DNA from 2 places in the Streptococcus iniae genome. Region 2 is predicted to be linked to the other one. Evidence: predicted binding sites of a transcription regulator. Region 2 holds the regulator's gene; the other holds the start of a gene.
The links. The regulator Rex, encoded in region 2, represses fermentation and respiration genes when NADH is low (regulators of the CRP and FNR family bind a similar motif). The targets are predictions, from matches to a motif close to TTGTGAANTANTTCACAA.
Positions count from the first base shown of each region.

Region 1: a site for Rex is predicted at 10,760-10,777, ahead of trhO (oxygen-dependent tRNA uridine(34) hydroxylase TrhO). Genes of this name have one in related genera too.

Region 1 covers NZ_CP132230.1:769,189-784,768, forward strand. Annotated here, with positions in the region: gene Q9317_RS03740 (DUF1189 family protein) at 1-420, shown strand, start outside; gene Q9317_RS03745 (LacI family DNA-binding transcriptional regulator) at 521-1,318, opposite strand; gene Q9317_RS03750 (sugar ABC transporter permease) at 1,489-2,325, opposite strand; gene Q9317_RS03755 (carbohydrate ABC transporter permease) at 2,325-3,674, opposite strand; gene Q9317_RS03760 (extracellular solute-binding protein) at 3,891-5,144, opposite strand; gene Q9317_RS03765 (LacI family DNA-binding transcriptional regulator) at 5,371-6,390, shown strand; gene malQ (4-alpha-glucanotransferase) at 6,494-8,002, shown strand; gene glgP (glycogen/starch/alpha-glucan family phosphorylase) at 8,019-10,283, shown strand; gene Q9317_RS03780 (hypothetical protein) at 10,334-10,639, opposite strand; gene trhO (oxygen-dependent tRNA uridine(34) hydroxylase TrhO) at 10,853-11,839, shown strand; gene Q9317_RS03790 (cation efflux transmembrane domain-containing protein) at 11,937-12,740, shown strand; gene Q9317_RS03795 (TDT family transporter) at 12,755-13,669, shown strand; gene Q9317_RS03800 (DUF3042 family protein) at 13,693-13,869, opposite strand; gene miaA (tRNA (adenosine(37)-N6)-dimethylallyltransferase MiaA) at 13,998-14,885, shown strand; gene hflX (GTPase HflX) at 14,960-15,580, shown strand, end outside.
Region 2 covers NZ_CP132230.1:1,110,760-1,126,339, forward strand. Annotated here, with positions in the region: gene Q9317_RS05535 (ribose-phosphate diphosphokinase) at 1-552, shown strand, start outside; gene Q9317_RS05540 (cysteine desulfurase family protein) at 556-1,671, shown strand; gene Q9317_RS05545 (DUF1831 domain-containing protein) at 1,673-2,020, shown strand; gene Q9317_RS05550 (DUF4649 family protein) at 2,089-2,301, shown strand; gene Q9317_RS05555 (redox-sensing transcriptional repressor Rex) at 2,476-3,120, shown strand; gene Q9317_RS05560 (gamma-glutamyl-gamma-aminobutyrate hydrolase family protein) at 3,129-3,830, shown strand; gene radC (RadC family protein) at 3,827-4,507, opposite strand; gene Q9317_RS05570 (AI-2E family transporter) at 4,550-5,674, opposite strand; gene Q9317_RS05575 (6-phospho-beta-glucosidase) at 5,777-7,216, opposite strand; gene Q9317_RS05580 (histidine phosphatase family protein) at 7,355-7,954, opposite strand; gene Q9317_RS05585 (GDSL-type esterase/lipase family protein) at 8,066-8,683, opposite strand; gene Q9317_RS05590 (glycoside hydrolase family 1 protein) at 8,764-10,251, opposite strand; gene Q9317_RS05595 (AraC family transcriptional regulator) at 10,510-11,442, shown strand; gene Q9317_RS05600 (beta-glucoside-specific PTS transporter subunit IIABC) at 11,534-13,453, opposite strand; gene licT (BglG family transcription antiterminator LicT) at 13,740-14,567, opposite strand; gene Q9317_RS05610 (ClC family H(+)/Cl(-) exchange transporter) at 14,647-15,580, opposite strand, start outside.

The DNA.
Region 1 (15,580 bases), 340 kb from region 2:
AAAATGATGACAGCTCAAGTCAGTGGAAAGGAAATGTCCTTGAAGCAATTTAAAGACGTAAAGGCTGTTAAACAGTTTATTAATGATCAGTGGTATCAGAGTAATAAAGCCAGTCTTCTTGCTTATCTTTTACTCAGTTTTTCACTTTTAATTTATTTTGCTACGTTTTTGGTTATTGGTTTAGGCACACTGTTTTTATCCTTGAGCAGAAAATCAAGATTATTTGATATAAAAAGTTATTCAGAATGTTTTGGGCTAATGGTTAACTGTTTTGCTTTACCAACCCTAGTTTCAGTCGGAATCAGTTTATTTGCTTCAAATCCCCTTTTTGTGATGCATACACAGGTGTTTGGGACTTTATTAATGTTAACCTTGGTATTTTATAAAACACACTTTAGAGATGATATCAGGGCTTATTAAGGTTTCCCTCATGGGATTTTTAGAAAAAACAATTGCTTCCTAATAAATTGGAAGCAATTGTTTTTCATTGTGTTGGTTTTTTAGGGTTTTATTGGCTAAATTAAAGTAAAATATCATGATTTTTATCAGGTTGCCTTTTTTTAGCCCATTCAATAGCTCTTAAAATGAACGCACATTTTTCTTTACTTAATTTAGGAAGAAACAGTTTATTTTGGTGATGTTCAAAGACTTTGTCTAATGAGTCATCAATGATTAGGATGTTTTCAGTTAAATCAGCAAGTGTATGGTCAATTGTTTCAAGAAAAACAGTTGACGGAAAGAATTCTAAGAGTCTATGTCTGAGGTTATCATCATTGATTGGAAGACTGATAAAAGTATAAGGTTTTCCTTTGAAAAAGGTGTCTGCTTTTTGCTTTAACTGCAAATAGTCAGTAGTGATTTGGAAAAACAATGGGTCATTGATAAGACTATTTAAGGCAATCAGAGGCTTAAAATTCAATTGACCAATTTTGTAAAAGGTATCTTTATCGCAGTCTAAAGTTAAAATAAGATCGGCCCAATCAAATTTCTCAATGGTATTTTCTGTTAGACAAACCAATTGGTAATCATGTTTGTGAAGAAAAGAAGAAAGTACTTCAATAGTGTACATCTGTTCGGCTCTAACTAATAATGAAGAACTGTTTTTATAATAAAGAACAATACTATTGGATTGTTGTGTCACAAGTGAACGTGCAGCCTGATTGGGAGTATAGTTGAGTAAGTTACTAATATGAAGTACTTTATCTCTTGTTTCATCGCTAATTTTTTGATCGTTTCGATTGTTTAAAACATAAGAAACAGTAGCAACTGAAACACCTGCTTCTCTGGCAATGTCTTTGATTGTAACTTTAGATTTCATACTTTTGTTATATACAAAATATCTATAAAAGTCAAGGCTTAACCCAAGTCTAGTCCATTCATTTCAAGTCTTTTCACAAAGAAAGAGAAAATTGTAGCCATTTCTTGTAAGGAAATCAAAAAACCATCCTTCTAAAAAGTAGAAGAATGGTTGCCCTTTAAGGGGAAGTTCTATTTTACAGATCCTCCAGTAATACCTTCAACATAATATTTTTGCATGAAGATAAAGAGAATAGTGATTGGAATAGCAATTAGGACAGATCCTGCTGCAAAAGCTCTAAACCATTCATTGATGGTATCAACTTGTAGCATTGAGAAAAGACCAATAGCAACAGTGTATTTGCTTGTTGCATCACCAAGGATAACTTGGGCAAAGATGAAGTCAATCCAAGGGCCCATAAAGGCTAATAGGGCTGTGTAAACGATGATTGGTTTTGATAGTGGTAAAGTGATTTTGAAGAAAATCTCCATTCGACTGGCACCATCAATCATGGCTGACTCATCAAGTGAATAAGGAATGGTATCAAAGAATCCTTTAGCAATGTAAAATCCAAGAGCAGCACCAGCAGAATAAACAAGAACAAGTGCTGTAAGGGTTTGAGTTAAGCCAAGAGCTTTTAAGATATAATAAACAGCAATCATACTCATAAAACCAGGGAACATGTTTAGAACAAGTGCCAGTTTTAAGAAACCATTACGGTGTTTAAATTTGATACGACTTAAGGAGTAAGCCATTGCAACTGTTATAAAGGTTGAAATGATACAAGTGAATGTCGCTACCATAAAAGTGTTAACAAACCATCTTCCAAAAGGAAAAGATTCATTTGTAAAGAGCATGATGTAATTCTCTAGAGTAAGTGTTTTGGGTAAGAAATAATTAACATAGGCAGTACCTTCACCACGGAAACTTGTCAGGATTACCCAAACAATTGGAAAGAGCCAAACAATTGAAAGAAGAATAAGAGTGGCATAGACTAAGCCTAATTGAAATCTGCGTTTGTTTTTCATTATTTAGCCGTTCCTTCCTTGTAAGATGCTGTTCTGGTATAGGCAAGTAAACTAAAGACTGCTGATACCACGAAGATGAGGATACCAATTACTGAGGCTAGGTTATAGTCTGCTGCAGTAACTGTTAATTTATAGAGCCAGGTAACCAAAAGATCGGTTGATCCTGCTTGATAATAATGGGAGTTTGTAGGGCCACCACCAGTTAGAAGGAAAATCACGTTAAAGTTGTTGATGTTTCCAATAAACTGTTGAATTAGGTTTGGTGTCATAATCAAAAGAATTTGTGGGAAAGTAATGGATTTGAAAACTTGGAACTTACTTGCGCCGTCAATTTCAGCAGCTTCAATTTGTTCACTGGGTAAATTCATGATAATTCCAGTTGCAATCAACATTGTAAAAGGAATACCAATCCACATGTTAACAAAAATAATTGAGAATTTAGCCCAAATAGGATCTGATAAGAATGGTAATGAATGGCTAATGATTCCTATTTTTTGTAAGAGAGCATTAACTGGGCCTTCATCATTGAGCAAGTTTCGCATAATTAGAAGGGAAATAAATTGCGGCACAGCAATGGTAATAACGAAAATAGTTCGCCACATTTTTTTCAATTGCAATCCTTTGGTATTAATCAAAAGAGCTAAGATTATTCCGAAGAAGAAGTTGGTTACAGTTGCAAAGACTGCCCAAATAAGAGTCCAAGAAAGAACAGGGAAAAATGTTCCAGCCATACGACCTGAAAAGATATTTCCAAAGTTTGCTAATCCAACCCAATCAAATAATGATTTTGGAGGCAGATGGTTATGGTCATAATTTGTGAAAGCTAAACAAATCATGTAAACCAAAGGTAAAATGGTAAAAAGAAGAACACCAATTAAGGGAACAGCCATTAAAGTCATATGGAAACGGCCATTGGTAAGTGTTAAAACGTCTTCTTTGAAACTTGGGATGTGACTACCTTCATTTTTGAGTTGGTAAAGAGTAGCAGCACTCTTTAAATTACACCAGTAAATATAGGCGAAAACCAAGCAAAAAATGAGAGCAGCAAGTCCAAAAATCAACATCAACATTGAATTATCGCCGTCAACAGCAACTTGTAATTTAATGCCATCAATTTCTTTGGTAACCATTCCTTGTGTTTGTGTTCCTAAGGTAATAAGCCCATGAACAGCTGGAATAATTTGTGTGAAAAATGCTATTAGAAAAACAATTTGGCTTAGCAAAAAGAGTGAGCCTTTGATCAATTGTTTGTTAGCAAAGTTTGCAAAGCCCATGATGATAGCAGATAATTTAATATCAAAGCCACCATTTTTTAGGGCATCTGACACAGTCACGTTAGTGTTAGTCATTGAATTTCTCCTTTTTATAGCTAAGTGTTACTTAAATCTTCAAAACTGTTAAAGATTTAAGTAGCACTATGCTAGAAGTCACAAAACAAGTAGGAGTGGACCAAGAACCACAAGAATTAGTGGAGCTCGGTTCCACTCCTAAGATAATGAGTAGATAACGCTAGTGAGATCAAACTCAAGTCTGTTTTGGACCTTTTAATATAGTGCTAGAACAAGTTATTTTGTAGCAGCGATGTCTTTGTCAAATTGTTGTAATTTAGCTAAGTAGTCGCCTTCTTTAATTTTACCATTATATGTGTCACTTAGGATAGCAGCACTTTCAGTCCAGAATGTTGCCATTTGGCTAAGTTTTGGCATAACAACAGTGTAATCTTTTGAAGATCCCATAGTGATAACTGTTTTAGCAAGTTCATTTGATTGAACTTCTTCAGAAGCTTGGATATCTTTATTAGCTGGAACGATGTTACGTGTTTTAAACTGATTTTTTTGGCTTTCAGCATTTGTAAGGTATGATGCTAATTTGTAGCTTGCTGCGATACGTTTTGTATCACCTTTAGCTGGTGCTTGGTTAACAGCGTATAATTTAACACCTAAGAAAGCTTTTTGTTGAACAGTTTCACCACCGATGGTTACTTTAGGATAAGCAGCAACGCCAAGTTTGTCTTTACCAATTGCTTCTTGAGCAGCAGCATAGTCCCAAGGGCCAGTTTCAAATGCAGCAACAGCACCTTCAGCAAATTTAGACATTACATTGTTGTCATCTAAGTTAACAAAACCTTTATTGTTTGCTTGATCAGCAACCCATTTAAGAACTGCTGCACCTTTTTCGTTGCCCCAGTTTGTTCCTTTAACATCTTCACCTTTTTCACCAAAAAGTGTGTTTCCAACTGACATGAATAAAGGACCAGTTGCATATGAGTTGGCTTGTTTAAATTTACCACCAAAAGTAGCTTTGCTTGTGATTGCTTCGTATGATGTAATATCGTCAGCACTTAATTTTTCTTTATTGTAGAAGAGAACTTGTGATTCAATTCCAAATGGGAATGCGTAAGTTTTTCCTTTATATTGTGCACCGACAACAGCTTGTTCAGTTGCTGTAGCAGCGATGTCTTTTGTGTATTCTTCTGGAACTTCTTGAATGGTACCAGATTCTACAAGTTGACCAAGTTGGTCATGAGGAAGAGAGAATACGTCAGCAGCTGTGCTTGCATCTTTTTTGATTTTTTCTTGTGCTTTTGGATCTTCTGATTCAACAACTTTTACTTTGAAACCAGAATCTTTTTCAAATTTAGCAACAGCATCAGCATAAGACTTTTTAGCTCCTGTTGGAACCCAAAGTTTGATAGTTTTAGCGTCTGTACCTGATGCTGATTCTGTTTTTTCTTTAGAACCAGATGCACATCCAACTAAAAGTGTACTAGCAAGTGTTAAACTTGCTCCGCTAACGATAATTTTTTGCCATGACTTCATAGCTATTTCCTCCTAAGAAATATTTTATACCTCTATTATGCAACCGTTTGCAGAGAATGTCAATACTTTTTTTAAAAATTTTTGTTTAAAACATGATTTTTTTAGTTTTGAAAAAAATAATGATTGAAATAGAAAGAACTTTGCTTTTTGATTAGATAATTGTATAATGGAAAAAAACATGGAAGAGTTAGAGTATCAAAGCGTATAGCTTATAGGAAAGGCATATATGGTAACCATAAAAGATGTTGCTCAAAAAGCAGGAGTTAATCCCTCAACAGTTAGTAGAGTTTTAAAAGATAATCACTCCATTTCTCAAAAAACCAAAGATAAAGTTCGCAAGGCCATGAGTGATTTAGGTTATGTTCCTAATGTTGCTGCGCAAATGCTTGCTAGTGGTTTGACAAATAATATCGGTTTGGTTTTTCCACCAATCACCTTTAAAGATAGATTGAGTGAACCTTTCTTTATGCAAATTCTCTCTACTATTACGCATGAAGCAAAGGTAAATCATTACACTGTGTCAATTGCGACAGCCATGACAGTAGAAGCTTTGGAAGAACAAGTTAAACTCATGCATCTTCAAAAACGGGTAGACGGTTTTATTATTTTGTATTCTGAGCAAAACGATCCCGTTCGTAAATATTTGATGGCTAATAATATTCCCTTTGTTATTGTAGGGGCTCCTGAAGGTGATGAAAATAATATTACTTACATCGATAACGATAATCAGTTAATGGCTAAAACAGCTGTTGATTATTTACATAGTAAGGGACATGAAAAAATCTTATTTATTACGGATGATTTAGAGTCTGAAGTTGCTTCAGAACGTTACATTGGCTACTTTAAAGGCTGTATGAAAATAGGTCTAGAAACAACACCGATGTTACTGTTTGATCGCAGTGACCCTCTCAACGTTGATGCTTTAACAAAAACAATGTTCACATCAAAACCATCAGCATTAATTGTCATCGGTGACATCTTATCCGTTCGCCTGATTCAGTTGCTTTCTTACGTTGGGATTTCAGTTCCGGATGATATTTCTGTGATTACTTTTAATAACTCAACCTACTGTAAATTGGTGCATCCTTACCTGACAACTTTTGATATTAATGTGGATAATCTAGGTAAAACTAGTTTTAAACAATTAATGGAAATTATTAAGGATGATAACCATTCCCTAAGTCAAAAAATTCTAGTTCCATTTACCTTAAAGGTCCGTGAAAGTGTACGAGACATGCACAAATAGCATTGATAAAATAGCATTTTGAAAAGAATGTTATTTTTTTATTGACTTACGCAAACGGTTGCGCTATAATTTCATCATAGATAAATCAAGCAAGGAGAAAATTATGACGAAACGCGCAAGTGGTATTTTGATGCACATCAGTTCATTACCGGGCAAATTTGGTATTGGAACTTTTGGAGAAGCAGCATACAATTTCATTGATTTTTTAAAAGAAAGTAAGCAGACTTATTGGCAGATTTTACCACTAACAACAACAAGTTTTGGTGATTCTCCCTACCAATCATTTTCAGCTATTGCAGGGAATACTCATTTTATTGATTTTGATTTACTTGTCAAAGAGGGTTACCTTGTTGAGAGTGATTTTGCAACTTGTGATTTTGGATCAAATCCAGAATCCGTTGATTATGCTTTGATTTTTAATGCCAGACGCCCTATTTTAGAAAAAGCTGTTGCTAATTTTTTAAAGAGTAGCGATGGTAAAGACAAGCTTGCTGCTTTTGAAAAAGAAGCTTCATGGGTTTCTGATTTTGCAGAATTTATGGCTATCAAAGAGTATTTTGACAATAAAGCTTTGCAAGAATGGGATGATAAAGCAATTATCAAACGTGATCAAGCTTCCCTTGTAGCTTACCGAGAAAAATTGCAGTCTGTTATTTCTTACCATAAAGTTTGCCAATATTTCTTTTATCAACAATGGTTAGCTCTAAAAGCTTATGCTAATGAAAATAATATTTCTATTATTGGGGACATGCCAATCTATGTATCAGCTGATAGTGTTGAAGTATGGACAATGCCTGAACTGTTCAAAGTTGATGAAGAATTGAAACCTCAATACATTGCGGGTGTTCCTGCAGATGGGTTTAGTGAGGATGGTCAACTTTGGGGCAATCCCATTTACAAGTGGGAAAATCATCAAGCATCTGATTTTGACTGGTGGGTATTCCGTATTCAAGAGAGTTGCAAAATATATGACAAAGTCCGTATCGATCATTTTAAAGGCTTCTCTGATTTTTGGGAAATTCCTGGCGGTGATAAAACAGCTAGAAATGGCCGTTGGGCGTCAGCACCTGGCTTTGAACTCTTTGAAACAGTTCGTGAAAAATTAGGTGATTTGCCAATTATTGCTGAGAACCTCGGGTATATTGATGAAAAAGCAGAGCAGTTACTGGCTGCCACAGGCTTTCCTGGAATGAAAATTTTAGAATTCGGCCTATATGATGTGACTAGTCAAAGCATTGACTTGCCACATAACTTTGATACAAATAGCATCGTTTATTGTGGTACACATGATAACGAAGTTGTTAATGGTTGGTATGAAAACTTGACTGTTCAACAGGCACGTTTTGTTGATAAGTATTTGCATCGTGCTGAAGGTGAACGCATTACAGAAGCGATGTTAAGAACTATTTTTGCCTCTGTTGGGAATATTGCAATCCTATGCATGCAAGATTTACTGGATAAGGATGCAGATAGCCGTATGAACATGCCTAATACTGTTGGTGGAAACTGGCAATGGCGTATGTTAGCGGATGATTTAACAGAAGCTGACAAAGATTATTTAATTGGCTTGACAGAACTCTACGGTCGAGCAAATACAAGTCTGAAGAATTAAAGAATAAGGGGATATTATGACGACGTTTACAACTTACACTGAAAAGCAACTTGGAAAAACACTTTCACAAGCTTCAAATCAAGAAATTTACCTTTCATTGCTAAATTTTGTTAAAGAAGAAGCTCGCCAAATGTCAAAAAACACTGCCAAACGCAAGGTTTACTACATTTCTGCGGAGTTCTTAATTGGAAAATTACTGTCAAATAATCTCATTAATCTTGGGATTTATAAAGGCATCAAAGAAGAACTTGCCGCAGCAGGCAAATCTCTTGCAGAAGTAGAAGATGTGGAATTAGAACCTTCTCTTGGAAATGGTGGGCTTGGCCGTTTAGCATCATGCTTTATTGACTCTATTTCAACACTTGGAATTAACGGGGAAGGCGTTGGCTTAAACTACCATTGTGGTCTTTTCAAGCAAGTCTTCAATCATAACGAACAAGAAGCAGAGCCAAACTTCTGGATTGAAGACCAGTCATGGTTGGTGCCAACAGATGTAACTTATGATGTGCCCTTCAAAAACTTTACCTTGAAATCACGTCTTGATCGCATTGATGTTTTGGGCTATAAACGTGAAAGCAAAAACTATTTGAACCTTTTTGATATTGAAGGGGTTGACTATGGCCTGATTAAAGATGGTATTTCATTTGATAAAACGGACATTGCTAAAAACTTGACACTCTTTTTGTACCCAGATGATTCCGATAAAAATGGAGAATTGCTCCGTATTTACCAACAATATTTCATGGTTTCAAATGCTGCGCAATTATTAATTGATGAAGCTATAGAACGTGGTTCAAACCTTCATGATTTGGCTGACTATGCTTACGTTCAAATTAATGATACGCACCCATCAATGGTTATTCCAGAATTAATTCGTCTCTTAACAGAAAAACATGACATTGCCTTTGAAGAAGCTGTTACCATTGTATCAAGCATGGTTGGATACACTAATCACACCATCTTAGCAGAAGCTCTTGAAAAATGGCCATTAGAATTCTTAAATGAAGTCGTTCCTCATCTTGTTACAATCATTGAAAAATTAGATGAACTGATCAGAGCAAAAGTATCCGATGCTAGTCTTCAAATTATTGATGAAACAGGTCGTGTTCATATGGCACATATGGATATTCACTTTGCGACATCTGTTAACGGGGTAGCTGCGCTTCATACAGAAATCTTAAAAAACAGTGAGTTAAAAGACTTCTATGAATTGTATCCTGACAAATTTAACAACAAGACAAATGGGATTACTTTCCGTCGCTGGTTAGAATTTGCTAACCAAGATCTTGCTGATTATATCAAAGACCTAATTGGTGATGACTATTTAACAGATGCTACAAAACTTGAAAAATTAATGGCTTTTGCTGATGATAAAGAAGTTCACACCAAACTTGCTGATATTAAACATGCTAATAAATTAAGTTTAAAACGCTATTTGAAAGATAATAAAGGGATTGAATTAGACGAGAACTCTATTATTGATACACAAATCAAACGTTTCCACGAGTACAAGCGTCAACAAATGAATGCCCTGTATGTGATTCACAAATATTTAGAAATCAAAAAAGGGAACCTTCCTAAACGTAAAATTACCGTGATATTTGGAGGAAAAGCTGCTCCAGCATACATCATTGCACAAGACATCATTCATTTAATTCTTTGCTTATCAGAATTAATCAATAATGACCCTGAAGTGAGTCCCTATTTGAATGTGCATTTAGTTGAAAATTACAATGTGACTGTAGCAGAACATCTTATTCCTGCAACAGATATTTCAGAACAAATTTCACTGGCTTCAAAAGAAGCTTCAGGGACTGGTAATATGAAATTCATGCTTAATGGTGCTTTGACACTAGGAACAATGGATGGTGCCAATGTTGAAATTGCAGAGCTAGCCGGCATGGACAACATCTACACATTTGGTAAAGATTCAGATACCATTATTGATTTGTATGCCAATGCATCTTATGTATCAAAAGAGTATTACCAAGGGGACTCAGCCATTAAAGCTGCAGTAGATTTCATTGTCAGTCAAGAAGTGCTAGCATTAGGAAATGCGGAAAGACTTGAAAGATTACATCATGAATTAATCAGTAAAGACTGGTTTATGACCCTAATTGACCTTGCTGAATACATTACTGTTAAAGAGAAAATGTTAGCAGATTATGAAGATCAAGAGCTTTGGATGACAAAAGTTATCAAGAACATTGCAAAAGCAGGCTTCTTCTCATCTGATCGTACCATTGAACAATACAACCAAGATATTTGGAAGTCCCTTTAATTAATACATAAAAAAACACCGGAAATTAAAGATTTCCAGTGTTTTTTTCTTTAAGCGACTAACAGTTTTGTAATAATAATATCGTGGTTAGGGTAATTTTCCTGAAGGTATTGGCTTACTTCAGCGTATAATTTTTTAATTTCTTGGCGTTTTTCAGGCTTATCATAACCAACATAGTGAAACTGACACTCAATGGTTAAAAATAACTCATGAAAAAGCTTATTCATGTTCTCTAATTTACTTAGGAGTAAGTGATCTTCTTTAATGAAATCGGGAATAACAGTATCTTGTCCAAATTGAGCATCAGCTATTGTCAAGGGATAAGTTCCGTATTCTAAACACAATTCGTAAGTCATTTTTTTCTCCTATTTGATTTTGCCTTTTCTAAGATTAGTTATTTATTTCTTATAGTAAGGTTATTCTGACACAAAAGATAAGTCAAGTCAATTAATTGAAACTTGCCTTGAACTTAGTTCTTGTGATTTTATGCGCAAGCAAATTTATTGCAAGCTGAGAAATAGTGAGGCTATAATAGTTCTATTAAAGTGAATTTTATTATAGGAGATACTATGTCTGAAAAAATTAGAGTCCTACTCTATTATAAATATGTTGCCATTGAAAATGCCCAAGAATATGCAGAAAAAACCCTTGCTTTTTGTAAATCTATTGGTTTAAAAGGAAGAATTCTGATTGCTGATGAAGGTATTAATGGAACTGTTTCTGGTGATTATGAAACAACTCAAAAGTACATGGACTGGGTTCACAGTGATGAACGTTTTTCTGACCTTTGGTTTAAAATGGATGAAGAAGACGAGCAAGCTTTCAAGAAAATGTTTGTTCGCTACAAAAAAGAAATTGTTCATTTAGGACTTGAAGATAATGATTTTGATAATGATATCAATCCTCTTGAAGTAACGGGTGAGTATTTAAATCCTAAACAATTCAAAGAAGCCTTGCTTGATGAAGATACCGTTGTTTTGGACACGCGAAATGATTATGAATATGACCTTGGTCACTTCCGTGGTGCCATTCGTCCAGATATCCGTAATTTCCGTGATTTACCACAATGGGTACGTGATAATAAAGATAAATTCATGGAAAAACGTGTTGTTGTCTACTGTACAGGTGGTGTTCGCTGTGAAAAATTCTCAGGCTGGATGGTCCGTGAAGGGTTTAAGGATGTTGGCCAATTACATGGTGGTATTGCAACTTATGGTAAAGATCCAGAAGTTCAAGGTGAACTTTGGGATGGTGCTATGTATGTTTTTGATGAACGTATTGCTGTGCCAATTAACCATGTTAACCCTGTAGTCATCAGTAAAGATTACTTTGATGGGCAACCATGTGAGCGTTATGTGAATTGTGCTAACCCATTTTGTAACGATCAAATTTTTGCTTCAGAAGAAAATGAAGCTAAATACCTTCGTGGCTGTTCACCAGAATGCCGTGCTCATGAGCGCAATCGATACGTTTCAGAAAATGGCCTAACACGTCAAGAATGGGCGGATCGCCTTGCTGCACTTGGAGAAGTTTTACCTGAAATGGCGGCTGTTTAAGTAATGAAGATCTAGTTTGACTAGGTCTTTTTATGATTTTCTATGGTATAATAGACTTTGTTTTTAATGGATAAAAGATAAGAATAAGGTGATTAAAGTGACACAACGAAAAACTATTTTTGAGTTAAAAGGTATGGATTGCCCAAGTGAGGAGCAACTAGTAAGGATTGTCCTAGGAAATTTCGAGAAGGTCCAGACTATTAAGGTAAATCTTGCTAAAAACCAAGTAGCAGTTACCCACCAAGAAGATAGCCAAAAACTGTTAGAAGCCCTTGATGACTTGAAATTACAAACACAACTAGTAGAAGACTTTACTGTAGAAGAGGCTGAAGCAACTGACACTAAGCAAATGCTGCAGAAGTTCATTTTAGGTCAAGTTTTGATTATTAATATAGCCTTTTTTATTTTAGAGGAACTGGCCGGTTACTACTTGCATTCCTTAGGGCTAGCTGCAGATGGTCTTGATATGTTGGCTGACAGTTTTGTTTATGGCTTGGCCTTATTTGCTGTTGGAAAGTCACTCTTATTTAAAAAGAAAGTATCAGCACTAGCTGGCTATTTCCAACTGATTTTAGCCTTATTAGGTTTTCTACAAGTTATTTACAGATGTCTCAATCACGATTACCTTCCAAATCCCTTGGGGATGTTTGTGATTGCTCTAATGGCTTTACTGGCTAACCTAATCTCTTATTACATGGTCTTAAAAGTAGATCAAACTGAAGTTCATATCAAGGCAAGTAAGCTATTTACGTCAAATGATATTGTGATAAATATTGGCGTGATGCTTAGCAGCTTACTAGTGTATTTCTTTCAATCTCCCATTCCGGATTTAATAATTGGTAGCTTGATTTTTGCTTTAGTTTTAAAAGGCGCTTTAAAAATCATCGCTTTGTCTAAGTAAGGGAGGCAGTTATGATGCGACACTATCAAAATCCTCCGCTAGTTTTTTCAGGATTAATCTTAGGAACAATGGCTTTAGGAAATCTTCTTGCTGGCTTTTTACCAGCTGTAAAATGGCTGACAATTCCTTTAGCTCTGATCATGTATAGCTTACTAATTATGGGAATTATTCGTCATCCCAAAGAGGCTTTAAATCAATTAAAATTGCCGATTGTTGCCTCTGTTTTTCCAACCTTCTTTATGGTGGGAATGCTCTTTGCCTCATTTTTAATACAAAGTGGTTGGGCACTTGTAGGAACTGTTTTTTGGTGGATGAATCTGATTTCAAATCTCATTTTAATTGCCTATTACCTTAACCGTTTTGTCTTTGCTTTTAAATGGGAAAATGTTTACCCTTCTTGGACAGTGCTCTTTGTAGGGGTTGCCATGTCATCACTAACAGCACCTGCCAGCAAGGCTTTCACATTGGGGCAAGTTGTCTTTTGGATTTGCCTTGTGATGACTATTATTATCTTCCCGATTCTTTTAAAAAAAACCTATCAGATAGGATTACCAGATGCCTTTTTGCCAAATATTTCGACCTTTTGTGCACCTTTATCCTTATTACTTGCAGGATACCTGTCAACATTTCCCCATCCCAAAACAAGTATGGTAGTTTTCCTACTATTTTCGTCTCAAACTCTTTACGTTTTTGTCATATGGCAGCTGCCTAAACTTTTGAAGCGACCTTTTACCCCAGGCTTTTCAGCCTTTACATTTCCTTATGTTATTAGTGCAACTTCCCTGAAAATGGCGCTGAGCTTCTTAGGCATAAAAGGTCTTGTGAGCTTGTTAGTCTATCCTGAATTAGCCATAGCTTTAGTGCTAGTGACTTATGTGCTAGTTCTCTATATAAGGTTTTTACAATCACAAAAAACAGTTGGTTCTTAACAAAACCAACTGTTTTTATGTGACTAACGAGCTACACGGCGACGTGCGGCTTTTTTACGATTTTCTTCAATGAAAGCTTCTTTTTCTTCTTCTGGTTCAATAATGGTTTTTTGAACTGCAAAGATAGCTCCTGCAACAGTGGCAGCAGTGGCTAAAACACCTGTAGCTAAACCTTTAGCAAATTGATATTTCTTAGTCATACTCTTACTCCGTTTCTATGGCGGGACATTTTTAATGACTCTGCCTCTTGTGTTATAATATATGGTAACGAAAAAAGAGTTAAATATCAAGAAAAAGATGTCAGTAAGACCCTTTTAATAGAAAGAGCATAATGAAAACAAAAATTATAGTAGTCGTAGGGCCAACAGCTGTTGGAAAAACAAGTCTGGGGATAACGTTAGCACAAGCTTTTAATGGAGAAATTATTTCTGGGGATAGTCAACAAGTTTATAAAGGACTTGATATTGGGACCGCAAAAGCAAGTCCTAAAGAGCAAGCAGCTGCCAAACATCACTTAATTGATATTAGGGAAATTGATGACAACTACTCTGCCTTTGATTTTGTTAATGATGCCACTCAAGCAATTGAGCAGATAGTTGCTAAAAGAAAAGTTCCCATTATTGTTGGGGGCACAGGACTCTATTTACAGAGTTTACTAGAAGGTTATCATTTAGGTGGAAAACTGGATCAAGAAGCTTTATTGGATTACCGTAAACGTCTGGAAGAGCGAGAAAGTGCTGATTTGTATCAAGCAGTGGCTGATAAGGGGATTGTCATTGATCAAATCAATCGTAGAAGAGCTATCAGAGCTTTAGAGTTGGCTGAATTTGGTCATTCTATGGAAAATAAAGAGACTGCCTATAACCCCTTATTAATTGGTTTAAATGATGAGCGTCAACTGATTTATGAACGCATTAATGCTCGCGTTGATGTGATGCTTGAAAGTGGGATTTTAGATGAAGCTAAAATGCTCTTTGAGAACTATCCAGAGGCTCAGGCTAGCCGTGCTATCGGCTATAAGGAGTTTTTCCCCTATTTTAAGGGAGAAATCAGTTTAGAAGAAGCCAGTCAGCAACTAAAGCAAAATACAAGACGCTTTGCCAAGAGACAGCTGACTTGGTTTCGAAATCGAATGGCAACTCCTTTTTACAAGATTACGGATAAAGACTACCCTGAATTTATCTTAGAAAAGGTAGATAATTTCCTTAAAAGTTAAGGGGTCGATTACCAAATACAACTAGAATTTATGGTATAATAGCAGTTACGGAATTTGGAGGACAAGCAATGGTATTGACAGAAACAAAACGAGAAAAAGAACGTGTGATTGTTCTAGGAGTTGAACTGCAAAATACTGAAAATTTTGCCATGTCAATGGAAGAATTGGCTAGTCTTGCTAAAACTGCAGGAGCTGAAGTGATTAGTAGCTACAGCCAAAAACGTGATAAATATGATAGTAAGACCTTTATTGGCTCTGGAAAATTAGCAGAGTTAAAGGAGATTGTTGATGCTGAAGAAATTGACACGGTTATTGTCAATAATCGTTTGACCCCACGTCAAAATTCTAATTTAGAAGCTGAAATGGGTGTAAAAGTTATTGATAGGATGCAATTGATTTTGGATATTTTTGCCATGAGGGCTAAAAGCCATGAAGGCAAATTGCAAGTTCATCTGGCACAACTAAAATACATGTTACCACGTCTTGTTGGGCAAGGGGTTATGTTGAGTAGGCAAGCTGGCGGAATTGGTAGTAGAGGTCCTGGTGAGAGTCAATTGGAGTTAAACCGTCGCTCTATTCGTCATCAGATTACAGACATTGAACGCCAACTGGCTATCGTTGAGAAAAATAGACAGACTATTCGTGATAAGAGACTTGCTTCAGACACCTTTAAAATTGGTTTGATTGGTTACACA
Region 2 (15,580 bases):
CAAGGTTTCTTTAATTTACCAGTTGATAATCTCTTTACTGTTCCCCTTTTTGCTGCAGAATATTGTAAAAAAGGAATTTCTGGTGAAGACACTGTTGTGGTTAGTCCAAAAAACTCTGGCATCAAACGTGCACGTAGTTTGGCAGAATATTTAGATTCTCCTATTGCTATTATTGATTATGCTCAAGATGATAGTGAGCGTGAAGAAGGTTATATCATTGGAGATGTAAAAGGAAAAAAAGCAATTATTATTGACGATATTTTAAACACAGGTAAAACCTTTGCTGAAGCAGCTAAAATTTTGGAACGTGGTGGCGCTACCGAGATTTATGCTGTTTCAAGCCATGGTCTGTTTGCTGGCGGTGCTGCAGAAATTTTAGAAGCTGCACCAATTAAAGAGATTTTAGTAACTGACTCTGTCTTAACTAAAAATAAAGTGCCAAGCAATGCCACATACCTATCAGCTAGCGAATTAATTGCAGAAGCTATCATCAGAATTCACGAAAGAAAACCACTCAGTCCACTTTTTAATTTCAGTGGTGACGAGAAATAAAACATGATATATTTTGATAATGCTGCCACTACTCCATTATTACCGTCTGTTATAGAAGCTATGACAGAAAGTATGCAAGGTCAGTTTGGTAATCCATCTAGTATTCATAGTTATGGAAGAGCCGCAAATAAGACATTGAGAGATTGTAGGCAAAGTATTGCTCAATTACTAGGTGTCGAAAGTCGAAACATCATTTTCACCTCCGGAGGAACTGAGAGTAATAATACAGCAATCAAGGGTTATGCCCTTGCAAATCAGTCTAAAGGAAAACACCTGATCACAACAAGTATCGAGCATCACTCTGTTCTACATACTATGGCATATCTTGAGGAACGGTTTGGTTTTGAAGTGACTTATATTAAACCTCAAAACAGACACATTACTGCTCAGCAAATCAAGGATGCTTTGCGCGAAGATACCATTTTGGTTAGTGTTATGGCAGCAAATAATGAAACAGGCGATTTATTACCCATTTCTGAAATTGGACAAGCCCTTAAAGATCATCAAGCTGTTTTTCATGTCGATGCTGTTCAAACTATGGGGAAAATTGAAATTTCTCCTATAACTGCAAAAATTGATTTGTTATCAGCTTCAGCACATAAGTTTCATGGTCCCAAAGGTGTCGGCTTTCTCTATGCAAATCCCCTGCACTTTGATTCACTTCTTCATGGGGGGGATCAAGAAGAAAAAAGGCGTGCTAGCACTGAAAACATGATTGGTATTGTTGGTATGACTAAAGCCCTTGAAGTTGCCTATGAAATGAAATCCCAACACTGGCAAACTGTGACAAACTTAAAAGAAAGTTTTTTAAATCACTTGTCTGGTATTGACTTTTATTTGACTAAGAATGAAGAATCCTTGCCTCATATTCTTAATATCGGCTTCCCAAACTGTGACAATGCAACATTGCTCACTCGTTTAGACCTTGAAGGTTTTGCTATCTCAACTGGTTCAGCTTGTACAGCCGGAAATGTTCAGCCTAGTCATGTTTTAGAAAATTACTATGGGAAAACTGCTCCTGCATTAAAAGAATCCATTCGCGTGTCTTTTTCTGAACTCAATCATTTAGATGACGTTCAATTATTAACAAAACACTTAAAAACAATCATTGGAGGATAAGATGGCTTTTGAAAAAGAAATTGCCCTAAAAGACTGTCGCTATCGCTACGCGATTAGCTCAGACATCAAAAAATACACTTTAAGAGATACAACCTTTTTTCAAACTAAACCTGGTCATTATGAATTAACAAGGCTTTTAGAAGAAGTTCCAAACTCTGGTCAGGGGTTTCCTCTAAAAATTACAATCAATAAAGATTTGACTTCTTTTAAACTAGCTATTACTGATATGTCTGGATTACGACTTGTTAATATCTTTAAATCAGAGCAAACTAAAATATTACAGGACAAATTTTATTTTTTAATGGATAGTTTAGTAGAACGTGGTATTTTCACAAAAGAAGAGCTCTAATCCAATCAGTTGAGCTACTCTACCAAAATAGGTATAATAAGTATATTAATCTATTATGGAGGTAAGATATGATTGAGATTACTTATTACAACGAAAGTAAACAAGAAAAAATCATTACTTATGATGATATGGAAGCTTTAGAAAGAGCCCAACATTCTTGTAATATCTTGATAGCTGATTATCTAAAGGTTAAAAAACTTCTTGTAAATGGAAAAGAATTAGATTATAAGGGAAATTTTGGTGACCTCTACTTCTACTTAAGCCAAGAAAATAAGCATTAATCCAAGTGATGTTATTATTAGAGACCCTACTTTAATGATAACGTCTTTTTTTATTCAATTTCTCATTTTAATGGAATATTTTTGTTTAGCTGTTGCATAATTCACAAACTTTTTGTTACAATAGAGATAGAAATAAGACAGAAATTAATTAACATTAAAAAAGGAGTAACTATTGTGGTTATTGATAAATCTATTCCAAAAGCAACCGCTAAACGACTATCACTTTACTATCGTATTTTTAAAAGATTTCATGCCGATCAAGTTGAGAAAGCTAGCTCAAAACAAATTGCAGATGCAATGGGCATTGATTCTGCCACTGTTCGTCGAGACTTTTCTTACTTCGGTGAGCTTGGACGACGTGGTTTTGGATATGATGTGACTAAATTGATGAACTTTTTTGCTGACTTACTAAATGACCATTCAACAACTAATGTTTTGTTGGTTGGTTGTGGTAATATTGGTCGTGCCTTACTACACTACCGCTTCCATGACCGTAATAAGATGCAAATAGCAATGGCTTTTGATGTCGATGATAATGATATTGTAGGCACAAAAACAAGTGATGGTATCCCAGTTTATGGCATTTCAAGCATTAAGGAGCATGTCCAAGAAAGTGATATTGAAACTGCTATTTTAACTGTTCCCAGTATCTATGCACAAGAAGTTGCTGACCAATTAGTTGAAGCAGGAATCAAAGGGATCCTAAGTTTTGCTCCCTTTCATTTGCAAGTCCCTAAAGGGGTAATTGTTCAATACGTTGACCTAACAAGCGAACTACAAACCCTTCTTTACTTTATGAATCATAATAATAATTTCTAGGAGTTTTAATGCCTAAACCAATCATCGGAATTAGCGCAAACCAGCGTTTAAATAGAACACTTGATGACCTGCCTTGGACATATGCGCCAGCAGGTTTTTCAGAAGCCGTCATAAAATCAGGTGGTATTCCTCTTTTATTGCCAATTGGTGATCAAGAGGCTGCACAGACTTATGTCTCTAACATTGATAAATTAATTCTTATAGGTGGTCAAAATGTTGACCCTAAATATTATAATGAAGACAAAAATGCCTTTGATGATGACTTCTTTCTTGAAAGAGATGAATATGAAATCGAACTGATCAAAGAAGCTATTAAACAAAGAAAGCCTATTTTAGGAATTTGTCGAGGCATGCAATTAATGAATGTATTTCTAGGTGGCAGTCTTCATCAAAATATTTCAGGTCATTGGCAAGAGACACCATCTGATACAACTTGTCATGATATCACTATTGAAGAAACATCATTTCTTAATGATATTTTTGGATCGCAAGCAGCAATAAATTCCTTGCACCATCAATGTATCAAGGATTTAGCTCCTGATCTCTCTGTTATTGCTAGAGATCCAAGAGATGAAACCATCGAAGCTGTGATTTCTAATAATTCTGAAATCGGTTTTATTGGCTTACAATGGCATCCCGAACTTTTACAAAATGCTCGAAGCCAAGATGCTGAAATATTTAACTATTTCATTCAATCCTATACTCTTTAAAAAAGATTGGATTTTTCTCTAAAACTATAATACCCTTCTTTACTAACAATGATGTGATCTAGGCATGCAATTCCAATATGATCACATGATTGTTTTATTTTATCTGTAAAATGGTAATCATTTTCACTTGGTTCTGTTGAACCTGAGGGATGGTTATGAACTATAATGAGACTTGTAGCCATATTTTTACAAGCATAGTGTAGAATTTCTCTTGGTTCAGCAATTGAGCGTCTAACACTGCCGATAAAAATTGTTTTTTCTTCAATAATTCTATTTTGAGTATCTAAATATAGGGCGACTAGATGCTCCTGCTTTTTATCCCCTAATTCGTGCATCATTAGTTTGGCTATTTGATGGCTAGAAAGTATCTGATTTTCTATTCCTTGTTTTTCAGCCTGGATTCGGTTTGAAAGTTCAAGCATTGCTTTAATTTCAATGGATTTTACCTTTCCAATACCAGATAACTGTTGCAACTCCTGAAGTGACATCTGCTTTAAATCTGATAATCTATCAAGCGAAGACAATAAATAAGCAGATAGCTCCATCACATGTTTTTCTTTATTGCCTGTTCGTAGTAAGATGGCTAGGAGTTCCTGATTGCTTAATGTCTCTACGCCATATCTGACCAATCTCTCACGTGGTAGCAAGGTTTCGTGTTCTAATTTAATACTGTACATAAAATGCCCTCCACTATTTTATTCGAAAAAAAAGCAAATTTCCTAAGAAATTTGCTTTTTTTCAATTGCTTGACGTTTTGCGATATCGTCTTTTAACATCTGATATAAAGTTGCTGCTAGTGGCACTGAAATAATCATACCAACAATACCTTTTAAAGAAGCTCCAATTGTAATAGCTAACAAAACCCACATTGCTGGTAAGCCAATTGAGCCACCTACAACTCTAGGATAAATTAAATTACCTTCAAATTGCTGTAAAACAACAATAAAAATGACAAATAAAACAGCTTGTGAAAAGGACTGAGTCATGATTAAAACAAAACCAACAGTAACCCCAATATAAGCGCCAACTACAGGTATTAAAGCGGTAAATGCTACTAATATGCTAATAGTAGCTGCAAAAGGAAATTGAAATATCAACATTCCTATTACAGTTAGTGTTCCTAAAATAGCTGCTTCAATGGTCTGGCTAACAAAAAATCCTCTGAAACGATGATGTAAAATACCAGTGACATAGTGAATACCATGAGCATACTTTCCAGCGTAGGTATCGATTAGCGTATTTGTTTGACGTCCCAATTGTTCTTTATTTCCTAAAACATAAAGGGAGAAGACAAAGCTAACAAAAACATTAATAATAGCTGATGCAATGGCTGATACTGACGTTAGAATATTCGTTAATATTGCTAAAAACTTTTGTAGGAGTTGTTGACTATAGCCAGAAATAGTCTCCGTAATTTTAGCATCTCCACCAATATAATCCATCCATTTGTTCAAGAGTTGATTGTCATTTAAATCTTTAATCACTTTTTTTATGGAAGAGGTATCAAAAGTCAGTAGTTTACTAATACTTGAAATTAAATCTGGAATAACAATCGAAATGATCCAAAAAAATAAGGCAAAAAAGGTTAGATAAGCTAAAACCATCGAAATACCTCGTTTTAATTGAAAATGATGCTCAGGTTTGAAAAAATGCGATAACAGATTTTCATAAGCTCCCATGACAATATTAACAATATAAGCTAGTGCTGCTCCATACAAAAAAGGAAGGCTTGTTTTATAAACACTATCAATAATATCAGTTCCAGCTTGCCAGTTGGCTTGAATAGCATAGCAAGCAATAAAGGCAATAATAAGGTAAATCACTTGTTTTTTCTCGAATTTCATATAAACTCCTTTCTCCTATTATACACTATAAGTTCTACTTTAAGCTAATTTATTCGATTAAAAAAGGGCTACTAAAAGCCCTAAATCTTAATGCTGTCTGAGTTAATCTAAATCTACTCCTTGTGAAGCAATCACACGTTTATACCAATCAAAAGATTTTTTCTTAGAACGTTTTAAACTTCCATTGCCGTAGTTATCTCTATCGACATATATAAAACCATACCGTTTTTTCATTTCCCCTGTCCCAGCTGAAACCAAATCAATACAACCCCAGGTTGTGTAACCAAGTAAGTCCACTCCATCACAATTAATAGCATCATTCATTGCTTTGATGTGTTCTCTTAAATAATCAATACGATAATCATCTTCAACATAACCGTTTTCGTCTGGAGTATCAATTGCGCCTAAACCATTTTCAACAACAAAAAGTGGTTTTTGGTAGCGGTCCCAAATAGCATTTAAGGTTATTCTAAGTCCAAGAGGATCAATTTGCCAACCCCATTCTGAAGCCTTCAAATAAGGATTTTTTAAGGAGGCAAAAATATTACCTTGTGTTTTTTCGTTAACATCTGGATCACCTGATGCGACTCGGCTTGAATAATATGAAAATGAAATGAAATCGACTGTATGAGTTGCTAATAGTTTCAAATCATCTTCAGTCATCTTGATGTCAAGTTTCTCCCTCTCAAATTGCTTCATAGCATAATTAGGATACTTCCCACGCGCCTGAACATCTATGAAGAAATAATTATGACGGTCTTCTTGCATAGATGCCCAATAATCCCGTGGATGTGCTGTATTTGGATAGTATTGCCCTGCTGCTAACATACAGCCAACTTTGTTATTAGGATCAATTTCATGAGCTATTTTAGTGGCCAAGGCTGATGCTACTAATTCATGATGAGCTGCTTGGTATTTCACCTCTTCTACATTTTCACCTTCATCAAAAGATAAACCAGCTCCCATAAATGGTGCGTGTAAAATCATATTGATTTCATTAAAAGTTAACCAATACTTAACAAGACCTTTATATCTGCTGAAAATCACACGGCAAAGGTTTTCATAGAAATCAATCATTTTACGATTACGCCAGCCTCCGTAAGTTTCAATTAAATGCATAGGGCAGTCAAAGTGCGTAATGGTTACCAAAGGTTCAATTTGATATTTATGACATTCTTTAAAAACATTTTCGTAGAATTGAAGACCAGCTTCATTTGGTTGACTCTCATCCCCCATAGGGAAAATGCGAGACCAAGCAATAGACATACGATAAGTTTTAAATCCCATTTCAGCAAACAAAGCAATATCTTCTTTGTAATGATGATAAAAGTCAATTGATTCCTTAGCAGGATAAAAATAATTGTCTTCAAAATGATCAACTTTTTTCTGACCGGTAATAATTGGGAGACGGTCTTTTCCAATAGGAACAAGATCAACATTGGCTAAGCCACGACCATCTCTATCATAGGCGCCTTCGCATTGGTTTGCAGCTGTCGCACCACCCCATAGGAAATCTTTTGGAAATTTAGCTTCTGTATTCATTATAATACTCCTTTTTTAAGAAATGATAGTAAGCACACAACTAAGGAAAGGGCGCTAGAGGGAATTGACTTCAATTATTACTGTCTGTTCTAAAGGTGTGCTTAAAAAAGTGTCGAGCTGATGTGGGCTTTGGTAATGTTAAAAATGATAGCTCTTGAAGTTATTAGTTGGTTGCACTAATTTTTTTAAAGTAAATTGGCCTGCATCATAATCAAATTCACAAATAGAACAGTTGGTGAAGAAAACACCTGGTGGAAATGTAATGCCTAATTCTAGACATAAGCCCCACATGGCCGCGCCATGACTAACCATCAAGATAACCCCGTCTTCTTTTTCCTTCACAACTTGTTTTTGCATTTCAACTTTAAGGCGTTTGCCTACTTGACGAATGTCTTCACCACCATAGGGAACCAATAAATCTTCAAAAGAGCTAGCACCCTCTCGATGTTTTGGTAGTAAATACTCGGGTTGAGCTTCAAAAGTACCAAAATTCATTTCCTTCAAACCTTTAAGCTGATAAACATTTTGGTCTACAATTAGTTTTGCCGTATCAGTTGCTCGCTCCTGAGTTGACGAATAAACCTTATCAAAAACAATATCTTCTTGTTCAAAATATGTTTTTGCAAGTAAGGCTTCTTTAATGCCAACTTCTGTTAAAGGTGAATCGCAGGCCCCTTGAACACGTCCTTGAGTATTAAAGAGAGTTTGCCCATGTCGCATCAGATAAAGTTTAGTCATTGTTAGTTACTCTTTCATTTTGTTATTTCCTATATGACCAAGAAAGAAATCACCCACGTCATTAACAATCATTGTTATGGCCATTACATATCATACTATTCCTTTTAAATCCTAGCTGAGATAAGGTTTTAAAAGTTGTGATAATTTGTCATAACCTAATACATTGAGGTGTAAGCCATCTTTGGTGTAATAATCATTTAAGGCATTTCTGTCATTTTTTAGGTGATTTGCAATTGGAATAAAAGTTATTCCAGGGATTGCTTCTAATTCACTATTAAGTTGGTCGATGGCATCATTTGACCGGACCTTGACAGTTTTGGAAAACATTTCTAAATCAGAAACCGGTAAAACCGAAATAAGATTTACCTCAGCATAGATATTATCAATCTTTAGTTTTGAAACGATATCAATCACTTTTTCTTTAATATCAGAAATGGAATGCCCAAGACCTAAATCATTTGTTCCGATTAATAAAAAAATTCGTTTAGCTTCTAAGTGGTAAAGATAATCTTCAAGGTGTTTTTCCAAGAAATAAGTATCAATTCCCGCAATTCCACGATTGTAGATTGTCTCATTGCGCCCAAAATATTTTTTAAGAGGGTAAAATTCAATAATGGAATCGCCAACAAAAATTGTGGCATCCTTATCAATATTTTGATTCCCTTTTTGATAGACTTGCAAGCGATTATTTTGATAATTTAAGAGTTCTTCTGTTACAACTTCAAGCATTTTTTGTCCTCGTTCTTTCTCAATAATTAGTATACCAAAAAGTCTTCAGACAAACAGGATTAATATATGATAATGTCGCTCTAATTGAGGTCTTGACCATTAGACGCAATCACTCTTTTGTACCAATAAAAGGAATCTTTAGGAGTGCGCTCTAAGCTTCCTTTACCTTCATCATCTTTATCAACATAAATAAAGCCGTATCGCTTGCGCATCTCACCAGTACCAGCAGAAACAATATCAATACAACCCCAGGTTGTGTAGGCAATAAGATCAACACCATTAGCTACCGCGTCGGACATGGCTTTGACATGAGTACGATGATAATCAATACGATAATTATCATGAATAGAACCGTCTTCCTCAACAGTATCGAAGGCACCCAAACCATTTTCAACAACCATCAAGGGAAGTTCATAGCGGTCGTAAATCTTTTCAAGATAGTATTGTAAACCTGTTGGATCTTGTGCCCAACCCCAATCAGAATACTCAAGGTACTCATTACGAGCTCCTGAAGAAAAATTACCTGCTACCTTATCTGTCACTTCATGAGTTGTCACATTGTTAGACATATAATATGAGAAAGTATAGAAATCTACTTTACCTTTTGCAAGAATTTCTAAATCATCTTCTGCCATCTCAAGTTCAACATGATGTTCTTTCCATAGCCGTTTAGCATAGGTTCCATATTTTCCTTTTGCTTGAACATCACCACAGTAATAAATGCCTTGTTCCCACTTATGCTCAGCCGCTAAAATATCAGCTGGATCACATGTTGCGGGATAGAAGGTGATGCCACAAATCATATTTCCAATCATATAATCTGGGTTAATTTGGTGCCCAATTTCAACAGCTTTAGCTGAGGCAAGAAATTGATGATGTAGGTGTTGGTAGGCATCCTGATATTCCTTATCATCAGCATTGCCACCAAACATATCTAAAAACATTACGGTGTTATTGATTTCATTAAAAGTTAACCAATAGTTTACTAATCCCTTATACTCTTTAAAAATAGTCTCAGCAAATTTAACATACAAATCTACTAATGCTCTATTCGTCCAGCCGCCATAGGTTTCTTCTAAATAAAGTGGGGTATCAAAGTGCCAGATAGAAACCAAAGGCTCAATACCATATTTATGGCATTCTTCGAAAACAGCACGATAAAAATCTAATCCTTCTTGATTAGGTTGAGTCTCATCTCCCTTTGGAAAAATACGTGCCCATGAAATTGATAGTCTGAAAATGCTATAACCCATTTCTGCAAATAATTTGATATCTTCTTTATATCGATGATAGAAATCAACAGCTTCATGATTAGGATAATAATGATCTTCTAAAACAGCAAACTTAGCACCTTCAGGTAAAACTGCTGTATGACCCATTGAAGGCATTTTGCCTGGTTTTCCATCCTTATCAATATATGTTGCATAACGCGGACTATTTACAGAACCACCCGTTGTAACATCTGTTTGAACTAATCCACGACCACCTTCATTGTAAGCACCCTCAGCTTGATTGGCAGCAATTGCACCGCCCCACATAAACCCTTTTGGAAATTGTGTATTTGTCATTGTTCTTCCTCTTTCATTTCTAATAGTTATAGTATAGGTTTTTTAAACATGTATTTCTTGTTCAATGATATGTATATATGATACTATCCTATGACATTGATCAAAACTGCCATTTCATAACTATTCAATTTTAGCCAATCCTCCAACCTTAACATCTCAATTGATAATTTTATCTAATGAAATATATGAATGCTTATCGTTTTTCTTTTGCAATAATCTGTTATAATACTATTATATGAATCTAAAAGGAATAAGCTCATGGTAAAAAACAGACAAACTATCCCTAAACTTTCGATGACTGAACAGAAACATCTTTTACCTTATAACTATTTTCAAACCCGTGTTGAAAATGGCCGGCCTGATATTCTTTTTCATTGGCATCCTGAATTGGAAATTAATTATATCTATGAAGGTACAGCACGATACCATATTGATTATGATTTTTTTAATAGCCAGGCTGGTGATATCGTTTTAATTAGACCAAATGGCATGCACTCAATACATCCAATAGCTAATCAAAAACACCTTATGGATACTTTTCAATTTCACTTAGAAATGATTGGTTCTACTATTATTGATCAGGTTAGTTTACGTTATCTTCAACCATTGCAAAATAGTGATTACAAATTTGTCTATTGTATTAAACCTGATATGCCGGGATACTCTGATATTAAATCCTGCTTATTTACCATTTTTAAACTCGCAAAAGAAGAAGGCAGACATTTTGAACTCCTTCTTAAATCAAAACTCCATGAATTTATTTATCTTCTTTTTTATTACCGCTATGTTCTTCGTAAAACGACAGATGATGTTTATCGAAAAAATGAAAAAATTAGGCAACTCATTGATTTTATCAACCACCATTATAATGAAAACCTGACAATTGAATTTTTAGCCGACTATATTGGTTATAGTAAAACCCATTTTATGTCTGTCTTTAAACAACATACTGGAAGCTCTTGTACTGAATTTCTGATTCAAGTAAGACTTAATAAAGCTTGTGAGTTATTAGCACATTCCACTAAACCTATTCTAGAAATTACTCATGATATTGGTTTTAATAACCTCTCTCATTTCAACAGGCAATTTAAACGGTATTTTTTTGTCACACCAAGTTACTATCGCAAACAGTATACTAAAACTAGAGAAAGCCAAAACCTGATTAATCCAGCAAAATCAGATCAAAAGTAACTCTAAAAATGAAAAAGAGCTCCTTATAAAAACAGTATTCAAAGGTTTCACTGCTTTATATAAGGAGCTCTTTTCATGTGCGTTATTTTTCTTAATAAATTGTTGTTAGCAGGTAATCACCAGATGCGATTTCTTTTTCTTGACTAACTAGAATATCTTCGAAAACTTCTGTATTAGTCACAATGACAGGTGTGATTACTGGTAAGCCAGCAGCTTTAATGGTTTGAATATCAAATTCTAACAGTTTTTGACCAGCTGCAACTTTTTCGCCAACCTTTACTAAAGCATTAAAGCCGTTTCCTCCTAAAGATACGGTATCCATACCAACATGGATTAACAAGTCTGCACCGTTTTCAGTTTTAAGACCAATGGCATGTTTTGTTGCAAAAACTAAGATCACTTCAGCATTTGTTGGAGCATAGATGATACCTTCACTTGGATTAATCGCAATCCCTTTCCCCATTGCACCAGATGCAAACACTTCATCCGGAACTTCTGCTAATGGTACTAATTGGCCAGACAGTGGACTAGCAATAATTTCTTGTTTAATGTCTTTAAGAGGCGTAATGTCACTTATTTCTTCAATTGCACTTGTAGCATCATCTCCTTCTTGACCACCATAAAGGTAAGGAACTGGTGCAATCATTTGTAGTGCAAAGGAAACTAGAATAGCTGCAAGAGTGAACGCCATCATAATAAACATCGGGGTCATACCATCTTTAGGACTAACGTAACCTGGATACATAAAGATTCCCAAGGCACCCATAGCATAGTTTTTCAAGTCGAAGAATGATAATCCTGCACCAATAAGACCAGATACCACACAAGAAATATAAAATGGAATTTTCATTGGTAAAGTAATGCCGTAAATTGCTGGCTCAGTTACCCCAAAGATTGAGGAAATAAAGGCTGGCATAGCAATCTCTTTAACTTTTTTCTCTTTTGTTTTAAGCATGATAGCTGCAAGAACACCTGTTTGGGTAAAGTTTGGTAATGCTGCTGCAAGAAGTATTGTTGACCAACCATTTTGTGAAAATTGTAATATTGCTAATGGTACAATAGCCCAATGAAGACCAAACATGACAAGAATCTGCCACAATGCTCCAAGTAAAATACCATAAAGGAGTGGACTAAAGCCCATAACTGAAGTAAATAAAGCTGATAGTAAGTCAGAGGCAAAATTAGCAATTGGACCAACTGCCAAGAATGTCAATGGAACAACAATTAGGAGTGTTGTAAAAGGAACCATAAAAACTTTAACAACGTCTGGAATAATGTTTTTCATGCTTTTTTCAACATGGGATGCAACCCAAACGGCTAATATAATTGGCATAACGGTTTGAAGGTAACTTCCTGCTGCAGGTAATTCAAATGGAATACCTAAAACATTAGCTAATTTTGCTTCTCTTAATGCAGTAAGAGTGCCTGGTAAGGTTGGATAAACCAAAGCCATAGCAATTCCCATAGCAGTGAATTCATTCATTTTAAACTTACGTGCTGCATTATAGGCTAATATAATTGGAAGAAATTGAAAAAAACCATCACCAGCTGTGTTTAAAATAACATATAAGGCACTGTTAGTAGCATTCCATCCTAATGATACTGATAAAATAGATACCAAACCTTTGATAATACCTGCTGCAGCAAGTGTGCCTAACATCGGTTGGAAAATTCCTGAAATTAAGTCTACAAAACGATCAAAAAGAGAGCCTTTAGGAGCATCACCTTCATCAATATTTAAAAGGCCTCCACCCGCAATCCCAGTAACACCTTGTACTGACTCATAAACATCAGGGACATGATTACCAATAACAACCTGATATTGCCCACCTGCTTTAACAACTGTTACTATACCATCTCTATTTTTAAGGTAATTATCATCGGCTTTTGCTTCATCTTTTAAATGAAAACGAAGACGAGTGACACAATGTTTAAGACCAATAATATTTTCTTTTCCACCCACGTGAGCAACAATATCTCTTGCCAACTCTGTGTAATCTTTTTTAGCCATCTTTTGGCTCCTTTCTTGAATCAGTCCATTTTGATAACTGATTTTGATTGGGTATCATGCCTTTCAGTATCTCAAATAGATGATTTGCTTTTCACTAGAAAATAGAAAAAACCTAAACAAATACCAAATAAAACTACAGCTGTGGCTACAGATTTATCTTGTATCTATTTAGGTTTTGCCTGCTTACCAGTAACAATCCTTTTGCTATGACATTATATTAACAGAAAAATCCAACAATTGCAAGCGCTTTTTTAGAAGTATAAGAAAAAAGCCGACTCTTGTCAGCTTAATTTTCTAGCCGTTGAATATGAATCGTCAAATAGACTTGTTCGTCCTTGCTCATTAGAAAATTGTAGGTAGACTCAACGTATGCTTTGATCTTTTCAGCACAACTAAAGGCTGATGGATAATTTAACTTCACTTGCTCATAAAGGAAACTGTCATTAGCTCCTTGCACTAAACCATTAACTACTCTCTGAGCAAAATATTGGATATGAGTCACAAACCTCGTATAGGTCAGACTATTGTCATCAGAAATAGTCCCATAATGAAAACGTACAATGTCTAAAATACCAGTAACGATTTTTGACATTTGTTGATTTTTTTCACTTGCTGTTATGTCTTTTTGAGCATTAATAAAATGTAAGGCAATTGAAGCAACCTCATCATTAGGTAAAGTCAAATCAAGTTTAGCTTTTATTAATTCCAACGCATCACGACCGACCTGAAATTCTTTTGGGAAAAACTTCCGAATTTCCCATGATAATGGGTTTGAAATGATTAGCCCTTCTTTGACACGTTCAAAAGTATAGTGTAAATGATCAGCTAAAGCAATATACAAAGCAATATCATAGGTATTATCCAAAACTTCTTGTCCGTGGTCAATAATAGCCCAAACCACTTCACTTTCTTGACTGGAAAGATTTTTGTAGACACTTGTCAATTCGATGGCAAGTTCAGAATCGTGTAAGACAAATCTTTTTTCAATCAGATCCTCATTTACCAAATTCCCTGGACGGGTTTGAAACCCTAATCCCTTGCCCATTAAAATTTCTTCATGGTTATCATTAATGACCTGAATAACATTGTTGTTATAAACTTTATCAATTTTCAATGTAATTGTCCTCTTTTATGTCATGGTTTGCATGATACCCTTTTGACAATCATAACAAAAATTTTCTGACAATACAATATTAACTTATTTCAGAAGCCATTAATTCTTGTCTTACACTTCCTAAATCCTGTTCGTTGGCAACCAGAAAAAGCGTAGCTCCTGCAATTAATTTTGTTTCTCCTGTTACAACTTCTGAATGTTTATGGTTGATTTGGGTGGTTATTAGGACATGTCTTGGCAAGTCTAAATCACAAACACGTTTGCCAGCAATCTTATCACTAACTGTTAACTCCATCAAGGTAGGCTGAATTAACTCTTTAGGACTGGTTAATGCCATTTTCTCTAAAATGGCTTCATAAATAGGTTGTCCCCCTAATAAATCCATAATCATATAAGCCATAAAGGTTACTACTGCTATTGGCATTAAAGGTTTTAAGTCACCAACCATCTCGGTAACCAAAATCATAGCTGTTAGCGGAGCTTTTGAGACAGCCGAGAAATAACCAGCCATTCCAAGAATGATGAATAAGGGTAAAAACTTATCTGACATGAAGCCAAGTGATGTTAAGCTTAAACCAAATAAGTATCCCGATAAAGAGCCTAAAGTCAAAATAGGAAGGAAAATACCTCCTGGCAAGCCACTACCATAGCTCAACATACTCACCATAAAACGCACCAATAAAAATAGCAAAACGATGTAAAGGGAAGTCTGGCTAGTTGATAACGATAATATTAAATGGTGGCCACCACCTAGAAGGTTTGGTGAATAATAGCCAAGAAGAAGAATAAAAGGCAAAACAAGAAGGCTGTGAAAATGAGAGGGTAAGCCTGTCATTTGACCCAAAACCTTAAAAACGGTTTTCAAAGATAAGAGAACCCATTCATAGATAAAGCCTAAAAATCCAAGGACTATTCCTAAAACAATCAAAAGGCCATACTGCCCTAAAGGTAAGAAAGGGACAGCTTTTGGCATTTGCAAAATAGGTTTTAAGCCAAAAATATTAAGGGAAATA